One region of the Salinicola sp. JS01 genome, then DNA from elsewhere that is predicted to be linked to it. Evidence: predicted binding sites of a transcription regulator. Region 1 holds the regulator's gene; each other region holds the start of a gene.
What was found. The regulator sigma-54, encoded in region 1, starts transcription at its own class of promoters, with help from an activator protein. The targets are predictions, from matches to a motif close to TGGCACNNNNNTTGCTNT.

Region 1 (3,247 bases):
CGAAAGATGGGCATCGTCTGCCTCCTCCGGGACCAGCAGCACGAACACCAGATCCACCGGCTCGCCGTCGATGGCATCGAAGTCGATGGCATCCTCGAGGCGCATGAAGCCGGCCAACGGCGTCTTGCAGTGCGGGCTGCGCGCGTGCGGAATGGCGACCCCGTTGCCGATGCCGGTACTGCCCAGGCGCTCGCGCCCTATCAGGCGGCTGAACACCTCCTGACTGTCCAGGCTGGGCGTATTCTGGGCGATGAAGGTGCTGAAGAATTCCAGCAGACGCTTTTTGCTGCCCCCCGTCACACCGTAGAGGGTGCGTTCGGGGGGCAGAATGGTTTCCAGAGTGATCATCGGGGAATTAACGGGCGCCTGCGCCTTGCGCGCGGGCCTGTGCCTTCTCTTTGTGTTTGACCAGCTGGCGATCCAGCTTGTCGGTCAGGGCGTCGATCGCGGCATACATGTCGATATCGCTGGCTTCGGCATGTATGTCGCCGCCCGCTGCGTGTAGCGTGCAAGCCGCTTGCTGACGCTCTTTCTCGATGCTCAACGTCACCTGAACGTTGGTGATGTTGTCGTAGTGGCGCTCCAGACGTGCGAGTTTCTCGTCGACGTAGTCCCGCAGGGCGTCGGTCAGTTCGACGTGATGGCCGGTGACGTTCACTTGCATGGCGCGCTCCTGTTGCGGCTTATGTGGCACCTCTGATTGTAACCCTTTTCTCCGCGCTGCAAAGGGATCGCGGGCGATTGATCGCCGCGGGCTGGCGTGAATTCTAAAAGTCCATTCAAGACAGTCGCTTGCGCTCGCTGGAGGCGGGGATGCCCATGGCCTCGCGATACTTGGCCACGGTGCGCCGGGCGACACTGATGTCGGCCTGCGCCAATAGCTCCACCAGCTTGCTGTCGGAGAGCGGCTTGCGCGGCGACTCCTCGCCGATCAGCTTTTTGAGGCGTGCCCGAATCGCGGTGCTGGAGACGCTGTCGCTCTCACCGCGCTGGCCCACCTGGCTGGAGAAGAAGTACTTGAGCTCGAACACCCCGCGCGGGGTGTGGATGAACTTTTGCGTGGTCACCCGCGAAATGGTGGATTCGTGCATGTCGACGCTGGTAGCGATGTCGGCCAGGATCAGCGGTTTCATCGCCTCTTCGCCGCGCTCGAGGAAGTCGACCTGGCGCGCCATGATCTCGCGACCCACTCGCAGCAGGGTGTCGTTGCGGCTGGAGAGGCTCTTCATCAGCCAGCGTGCCTCCTGCAGGTGCTGGCGCAGGAAGGTGTTGTCGTCGCTCTTGTCGGCGCGCCGGATCAGCGCGGCGTAGTCGGGCTGGATGCGCAGCCGCGGCAGTGCCTCGGCATTGAGTTCGATGCGCCAGCCGTCCTGAGTCAGGCGGGCCACCAGGTCGGGAATCACATAGTCCTGCTGGCCGTGGTCGAAGGCCTGGCCGGGGCGCGGGTCGAGGGTGCGAATGGTGGCGACGACGCGCTCGAGTTCGGCGTCGTCGAGGCGCAGGCGGCGCTTGAGCTGGCGTCGGTCGTCGCCGGCCAGCGCCTCCAGGAACTGGCGCACCAGCCGCTTGGCCTGGGGCAGCAGCGGGGTATCAGCGGGCAGGGCGCCGAGCTGCAGTAGCAGGCATTCGCGCAGGTCGCGGGCGCCCACGCCGGTGGGGTCGAACTGCTGCAGCCGCAGCAGCATGCGTTCGACATCGGCGCTGGTGACCGCCCCCGGGTACTGCTCGCGCAGGCCCGCGGTGAGCTCGTCGAGCGTGCCGTCGAGGTAGCCGTCGGCATTGATGGCATCGATCAGGCACTCGCCGATGAGGCGCTCCTGGGCGTCGAATTCGCCCATGGCGAGCTGCCAGTTGAGATGGTCGTGGAGCGTGGTGTCGGCGGCGTTGCGCTCCAGGTCCGGCCATTCGTCGGCGCCGGCCGGGGCGGCGCTGGGGGCGATGTCCTGGTAGGTATCGCTCCACTCGCTGTCGAGGGCGAGCTCCTCGGGGATGTCGCTGGCCCACTCTGCCTCGGGCGTCTCGCTGACCGCCTGCTCGGCGTACTCTTCGTCCAGCTCGAGCATGGGGTTGGTCTCGAGCGCCTGCTGGATCTCCTGGCGCAGATCGAGCGTCGACAGCTGCAGCAGCTGAATCGCCTGCTGCAGCTGTGGCGTCATCGTCAGTTGGGCGCCGACGCGCAGTTGCAGTGAAGGTTTCATGGACATGGCATGGACACGCAAGGGGGCGGCGGTGGCCGCCGGTCGATAGGATGCCCTTACGTTACTGACTGCCTGCGGGGGATGCAACGCTTTGAGCGCTAACTTTATGCAAGAATTATGCCACGGTGCGTTCGGCTTGGGCGTTCGGCGGCTTCGAGAGGGACCAGTCCGCCGCGCTGGCGCAGCGGGCTGGGAAGTGGGGGAGCGACCTTAGGTTCTGTACGAAAAGTCAGCGAGCGAAGGCGAGACAAGGCGAAAAACGGCGAAAACGCGGAGTTTACGGGATGTAAATGAGCATTTTGAGCCGATTTTTAACGCCGTATTGCCGAGCGCAGGTAGTTTTCTTACAAAGCCTAGAGGCGGAACTCGTGCCCCAGATAGACATCCCGCACCCGCTGATTGTCGAGAATCGCTTCCGGGCGCCCCTCGGCGATGATCTGACCGTCGCCGACGATGTAGGCGTTGTCGCAGATATCCAACGTCTCGCGCACGTTGTGATCGGTGATCAGCACGCCGATCTCGCGATCGCGCAGCTGGCGAATGATGTTCTTGATATCGCCCACCGAGATCGGATCGACCCCGGCGAAGGGTTCGTCGAGCAGCACGAAGGCGGGCTCGGTGGCCAGTGCCCGGGCGATCTCCACCCGGCGCCGCTCGCCGCCGGAGAGCGACATGCCCGGATTGTCGCGGATATGGTCGACGTGGAAATCGCCCAGCAGCTGCTCCAGGCGGTCGCGGCGCCCGGCGCGGTCGAGATCCTTGCGCGTCTCCAGGATGGCCATGATGTTGTCGGCGACACTGAGCTTGCGGAAGATCGAGGCCTCCTGCGGCAGATAGCCGATGCCGGCGCGGGCGCGTTCGTGCATCGGCGCGCGGCTCAGATCGCGATCGTCGATGTGCACGCTGCCGGCGTCGGACTTGACCAGGCCCACGATCATGTAGAAGGAGGTGGTCTTGCCGGCACCGTTGGGGCCGAGCAGGCCGACGATGCTGCCCTGGCGCAGGGTCAGGCTGAAGTCATGGACGACTCGACGCCCCTTGTAGCTCTT
Region 2 (3,247 bases), 140 kb from region 1:
CTTGGCCTCGAAACTGCGCGTATCGAGCGCTTGCAACAGCGCTCTGGCCTGGGGCTCGCCGACCGCCGCCGATGCCGTGGTAGCCAATGCCGCGCACAGCAGCAGGCCGAGCAGCAGCGAGTGGCAGATCCGGCGAGCGCACTGGCGGCCTCCGGCGTGGAAATTCATCATCATGATGGAACGCTCATGCTGCGTTACCGTTGGCCCCGCGCCATCCGGTGGACGGCGCGGGCACGTGCTCGGGCGGTGAGCGCCGCGGCATGGCCGCGGCCCGGCACCGCCTCCGATCAGTTGGCCCCTGCACCGTCCTCGCAGACCATGCGCTCGACATCGAGCTTTCCGCAGCGCAGCGGCGCGCGCCAGTCGCTGATCAGGTTCTTCGACGCCGGCAGGTAGTCGGACCAGGCATCACCGGCCACCGTGGTCGGGGTCTGCCACACCACGCTGAACTGACCATCGTCCTGGATCTCGCCGATCATCACCGGCTTGGTGATGTGGTGATTGGGCATCATCGTCGCCGCACCGCCGGAGAGGTTGGGCACGGTCACGCCGATGATCGCGTCCTTGACCGCGTCGACATCGGTGGTACCGGCCGACTCGACCGCCTTGAGCCACATGTTGAAGCCGATGTAATGAGCTTCCATGGGGTCGTTGACCACCGCGTCCTTGTTGCCGGTATAGGCGACCCAGGCGTCGATGAAGTCGTAGTTGGCGTCGCTGTCGACGCTCATGAAGTAGTTCCAGGCGGCCAGATGGCCAACCAGCGGCGCGGTGTCGATGCCGGTCAGCTCCTGCTCGCCGACCGAGAACGCCACGACCGGGATGTCCGAAGCCTTGATCCCCTGATTGGCGAGTTCGTTGTAGAACGGCACGTTGGCATCGCCATTGATGGTCGAGACCACCGCGGTCTTCTTGCCCTGACTGCCGAAATCCTTGACCCGGGAGACGATCGACTGCCAGTCGCTGAAGCCAAACGGGGTGTAGTTGACCATGATGTCGTCGTCTGCGACGCCATGGTCCTTGAGGTAGGCCTCGAGGATCTCGTTGGTGGTGCGCGGATAGACGTAGTCGGTACCCAGCAGCGCCCAGCGCTCGACGCCCTGCCCCATCAGATAGTCGACCGCGGGGATCGCCTGCTGGTTGGGCGCGGCGCCGGTATAGAAGATGTTCTCGGAGGACTCCTGGCCCTCGTACTGCACCGGGTAGAACAGCAGCCCGTCGAGCTCCTCGACCACCGGCAGCACCGCCTTGCGCGAGGCCGAGGTCCAGTTGCCGAAGATGACATCGACGCGCTTGTCACCGGTGAGCATGCTGCGCGCCTGCTCGGCGTAGCGCGACCAGTCGGAGGCCGGGTCCATCACCACCGGCTCCAGTTGGCGCCCGAGCAGCCCGCCGGCCTTGTTCTGCTGATCGATCAGCATCAGCATCTCGTCTTTCAGCGTCGATTCGCTGATCGCCATGGTGCCGGAAAGGGAGTGGAGGATACCGACACGGATCGGGCCATCGTCGGCCGCCAGCAGCGGCGCCGAGAAACCTGCCAGCGTGGTGGTGAACACGGATGTCGCGATCAGTTTGCGTAGGGCTGTTGTTGTCATGAGACGCTCCTGAAGGATCCCTGGTTCGGTGACCGGCGCCGCCGGCGCACCCTGCCCCTACCCTCATGCATTTTCCGTGCCCTTTTTTGCCTCCATGGATTTTTCGTATACAAAAATAGCCTCGAAACGCACCTTCAGCGCGCGCCCGAGCCGCCCGCCCAGCCCCTCATGGCGCTCGACCACTCCCGCTCGTCACACGAATTCCTGAAGCAGGACAGTGTGTTGGCTCCCCCTCAAGACGAGCCGCCAGATGCACCATGATGGAGACAAAAAAAGGCACTCGTATCACGAGCGCCCCAAAAGCGTGCAAACCACTGATCGAAACTCGCTGGCGCCAGCGCGCCAGTTCATCAGAAACGCAGCTCATCCATGGCCATCAACCCCGCCGCCCCTGCTTCGAGCTGGCGTGCGTGGGTCTCGCTGCGCGGCAGCAGGCGCTCGAGGAAGTGCTGCCCCACGATCAGCTTGTCGCGGTAGTCGGCCTCACCCAGCGCACCGCCCTGGTCGAGCCCACGCACCGCCGCGCGAGCCGCCTTCCACCACATCCAGGCGTAGACGCTGAGACCGGTGAGCTGCAGATAGTCGTGGGCCGCCGCGCCGGCCTCGGCCGGATCCTGCGCCGCGCGATCGAGCAGTTGACGGGTCGCCTGTTCCAGCCGCGTTGTGGCAGCCTCGGCAGCGGCATGGAAGGGCCGCAGACGCGTGTCATCGGCGGCGCCGTCCTCCAGGTCAGCGCGCAGGCGCCCCAGCAGACGCTCGACATAGGCGCCGCCGTTACGCACCAGCTTGCGCCCGACCAGGTCCATCGCCTGAATTCCATTGGTGCCTTCATAGATCATGGCGATACGCGCATCGCGCACGAACTGCTCGGCGCCCCACTCGACGCAGTAGCCGCTGCCCCCATAGAGCTGCTGCGCTTCGACCGTGGCTTCGAAACCACGATCGGTCAGGAAGGCCTTGGCTACCGGAGTCAACAGCGCGACCATCTCCTCGGCACCGGCGCGGGTCTCGGCCTCCGGGTGGTAGCGGGCACGGTCGAGCTCGCGGGCAACGAAGGCCGCGAACAGCCGTCCGCCCTCGTTCCAGGCGCGCACGTCCAGCGCCATGCGGCGCACGTCCGGGTGTACCAGGATCGGGTCGGCGGGCTTGTCCGGCGCCGCCGCGCCGCCGGGCGCACGGCTCTGCAGGCGCTCGCGGGCGAAGTCGATCGCGCTCTGATAGGCGATCTCGCCCAGGCCCAGACCCTGCATGCCGATCGACAGCCGCTCGTAGTTCATCATCGTGAACATCGTCGCCAGACCCTGGTGCGGCTCGCCGATCAGCTCCCCCCGCGCCGCCTCGAAGTGCATCACGCAGGTGGCGCTGGCCTTGATCCCCATCTTGTGTTCGAGACCGCCGCAAACCACGCCGTTGGCCTCGCCGACCTGCCCCTCGTCATCGACCACGCGCTTGGGCACCAGAAACAGCGAGATGCCCTTGGCGCCCGGCGGCGCGTCGGGCAGCTTGGCCAGCACCAGGTGAACGATGTTGTCGGTGAGATCGTGCTCGCCGCCGGTGATCCAGATCTTGCTGCCGGTGATGGCGTAGCTGCCGTCATCGTTGGGCGTCGCGCGGGTCTTGATCAGACCCAGATCGGTACCGCAGTGGGGCTC
Region 3 (3,247 bases), 480 kb from region 1:
GCTGGCACCGGCGCGCAGACGCTGGACCTGGCGCCGTGCCGCCGGCCCGGTGATCCACTGCGACTCGCCGCTGGCCATGGCGGTGCGCCCATCCAGGCTCATCGCCATCTTCAACGTGACCCGCGGCAGCCCCTGCTGCATACGCCGCACGAAGCCAGGGTTGAGCGCCTGCGCCTGCGCTTCGAGCAGGCCCACCTCCACCGCGATACCGGCCTCACGCAGCTGGGCGAAGCCGCGCCCGGAGACCGCCGGGTTGGGGTCCTCCATCGCCGCCACCACCCGCGCCACGCCGGCGGCGATCAGCGCCTGGCTGCAGGGCCCGGTGCGCCCGGTGTGCGAGCACGGCTCCAGCGTGACGTAAGCGGTGGCACCGCGGGCAGCCTCGCCGGCCGCCGCGAGGGCGTTGATTTCGGCGTGGGCCTCGCCGGCACGACGATGAAAGCCCTCGCCCACTAGCTCGCCGGCGTTGATGATCACGCAGCCGACCCGCGGATTGGGATCGCAGGTGTAGTGGCCACGCTGCGCCAGGCGCAGGGCACGGTTCATCCAGGCCGTGTCCTGAGCCTCCGCACAAGCGGAGGTTTCGGAATCGACGGCAGTACTACCCAGGGGGGCATCGGACATCGGCATCTCTCACACAGTGGCAAGGCCGGCGGCCGGCGCCGGCCAGCAGGGTCGGGGAAGCGCGATCAGCGCTTGGTGTCGCCGGGTATCTTAGGCTCCTGGGCCAGGCGGTCGATCTCGGCACGGAATTCATCGAGATCCTGAAAGCGGCGATAGACCGAGGCAAAGCGGATATAGGCCACGTGGTCGAGGCGCTTGAGCATCTCCATCACCTCCTCGCCGACCTCCCGCGCTTCCACCTCGCGGTCGCCGCGCGCACGCAGGCGCTGACGGATACGCTCCACCGCCGCCTCGAACGACTCGACGCTGACCGGACGCTTTTCCAAAGCCAGCGACATGCCGGCGCGCATCTTCTGCTCGTCGAAACTCTCGCGCGAGCCGTCCGCCTTGATCACCCGGGGCATCACCAGCTCGGCGGTCTCGTAGGTGGTGAAACGCTCGCCGCAGGCAGCACACTGGCGACGCCGACGCACCTGATCCCCCTCGGCGACCAGGCGCGAGTCGGTCACCTTGGTATCGTGGGTACCGCAAAAAGGACAATGCATCGATGGTTCACTCGTCGGCGCGTTATGCGCGCAGTGTAACGGTTTGCACAAGATACCGGAAACACGGCGGTTTCCGCGTTTCGTTCCCTGTTGGCCCGAGTTCTGCAAGGATAACGTCAAGCTCCCCTTTCGCCGCCACGTCAGGAACCGCCCCATGCCCAGCCGCGCTGCCAATTACCCCGCCCTGTCCGAAGACGCCTTTCTCGCCCGCGCCGGCGCCCGGCTCGAAGAAGTCTACGGGCCGCGGCGGGACGAGGTGCTACGGCGGCTGACGACGCTGCTGGCGCACCATGAAGGTGCGCTCGACCGCCAGCCGCGTCCAACCTGGAGCGAACGCGACCAGATTCTGATCACCTATGGCGACAGCCTGATCGACGGCGAGCGCCCGCCGCTGGACGTGCTCGACGATTTTCTCGCTACCCGGCTCAACGGCGTCTTCAGTGGCCTGCACATCCTGCCCTTCTTCCCCTGGAGCAGCGACGACGGTTTCGCGGTGATCCACTACCGCGAGGTCGATCCCAAGCTGGGCGACTGGCAGGACATCCGCCGTCTGGCCGCGCGCAGCGACCTGATGGTGGATCTGGTGATCAACCACGTCTCGCGCGACTCGCTGTGGTTCACCGACTATCTGGCAGGTACCCAACCCGGGCGTGACTACTTCATCGAGATGGACCCGCAGACCGATCTTTCACAGGTCACACGCCCGCGTAACTCGCCGCTGCTGGTACCGGTCTCGACCCGACGCGGCACGCGCCATCTGTGGGCGACCTTCTCCGAGGATCAGATCGATCTCAACTTCGCCAATCCGGACGTGCTGCTCGAATTCATCGGCATCCTGCTGTTCTATGTCCAGCAGGGGGCACGGATCATCCGCCTCGATGCGATCGCCTACCTGTGGAAGGAGGTCGGCACCCGCTGTATCCATCTGCCGCAGACCCACGCCATCGTGCGTCTGCTGCGCGCGATTCTCGATTACGTGGCCCCGGGCACGCTGCTGATCACCGAAACCAACGTGCCCCACGCCGAGAACATGAGCTACTTCGGCCTGGAGAGCACGCCGGCTGAAGCATCGGCCGCCGGGAGCGACGACGCTTCCGCCAACGACACGGCGACGCCCGACGAAGCCCATATGATCTACCAGTTCACGCTGCCGCCGCTGCTGCTGCACACGCTGACCAGCGGCGACGCCACTGCGCTGGCCGAGTGGGCGAGCGCGCTGCCACCGCTGCCCGCCGGCTGCACCTACTTCAACTTCACCGCGAGCCACGATGGGATCGGGGTGCGCGCGCTGGAGGGGCTGCTGCCGCCGCACGAGGTGTCGCTGCTGCTAGAGCTGATGCACCGCTTCGGCGGCTACGTCAGCATGAAGACCAACCCTGACGGCAGCGATTCGCCCTACGAGATCAACATCACCTACTTCGACGCCATGAAAGGCACCCGCCGCGGCGCCGATGCGTGGCAGGTCGAACGCTTCCTGTGCAGCCAGAACCTGATGCTCGCGCTGCAAGGCATTCCCGGGGTCTATCTGCACTCGCTGACGGCGACGCTCAATGACCACGAGGGCGTCGAGCGCAGCGGCCGGCTGCGTTCGATCAACCGCCACCGCTGGGTCAAGGAGGAGCTCGACGAGCTGATCGACAGCCGCAGCACGCCCACCCGCGAAGCCTTCACCTCGCTCAAGCGCCGGCTCAATATCCGCGCCAGCGAGCCCTGCTTCCATCCCGAGGCGCCGCAGCGCGTGCTCGATACCGGGCCGGGGCTGTTCGCCATCGAGCGCGGCCCGCTGGCCAGCGGGCGCCGGCTGCTGGCGATCTACAACATCAGTGACAAACGTCAGCCGTTGGATATCGACGCGCTGACGAACGGCGAGTGGTACGACGTGCTCAAGGATGGCAAGCGCTGGAATCCCCACCCCGAAGAGCGCGAGATCCTGCGACCCTACCGTAGCCTGTGGCTGGTGCAGCCGTGACTTGCCGCGGCCGTCACGGCTGGCTAGAGTGGCAACCGGGAGATGGCATTCCTCCCGCGGCATGGGCCCCGCCGCCCCGGCCGCAAACCGCAGCCCGCTGATGATGCCT

Region 2: a site for sigma-54 is predicted at 1,660-1,677, ahead of urtA (urea ABC transporter substrate-binding protein). Genes of this name have one in related genera too.
Region 3: a site for sigma-54 is predicted at 1,261-1,278, ahead of QO259_RS03945 (sugar phosphorylase). Genes of this name have one in related genera too.

Annotation. Positions count from the first base shown of each region.
Region 1 covers NZ_CP127244.1:1,340,316-1,343,562, forward strand. The annotation lists gene QO259_RS06080 (PTS sugar transporter subunit IIA) at 1-345, opposite strand, end outside; gene hpf (ribosome hibernation-promoting factor, HPF/YfiA family) at 356-664, opposite strand; gene QO259_RS06090 (RNA polymerase factor sigma-54) at 780-2,204, opposite strand; gene lptB (LPS export ABC transporter ATP-binding protein) at 2,552-3,247, opposite strand, start outside.
Region 2 covers NZ_CP127244.1:1,195,720-1,198,966, reverse strand. The annotation lists gene urtB (urea ABC transporter permease subunit UrtB) at 1-174, opposite strand, end outside; gene urtA (urea ABC transporter substrate-binding protein) at 288-1,595, opposite strand; gene QO259_RS05365 (acyl-CoA dehydrogenase C-terminal domain-containing protein) at 1,946-3,247, opposite strand, start outside.
Region 3 covers NZ_CP127244.1:863,061-866,307, reverse strand. The annotation lists gene ribD (bifunctional diaminohydroxyphosphoribosylaminopyrimidine deaminase/5-amino-6-(5-phosphoribosylamino)uracil reductase RibD) at 1-624, opposite strand, end outside; gene nrdR (transcriptional regulator NrdR) at 690-1,169, opposite strand; gene QO259_RS03945 (sugar phosphorylase) at 1,324-3,138, shown strand; fluoride riboswitch at 3,168-3,247, shown strand, end outside.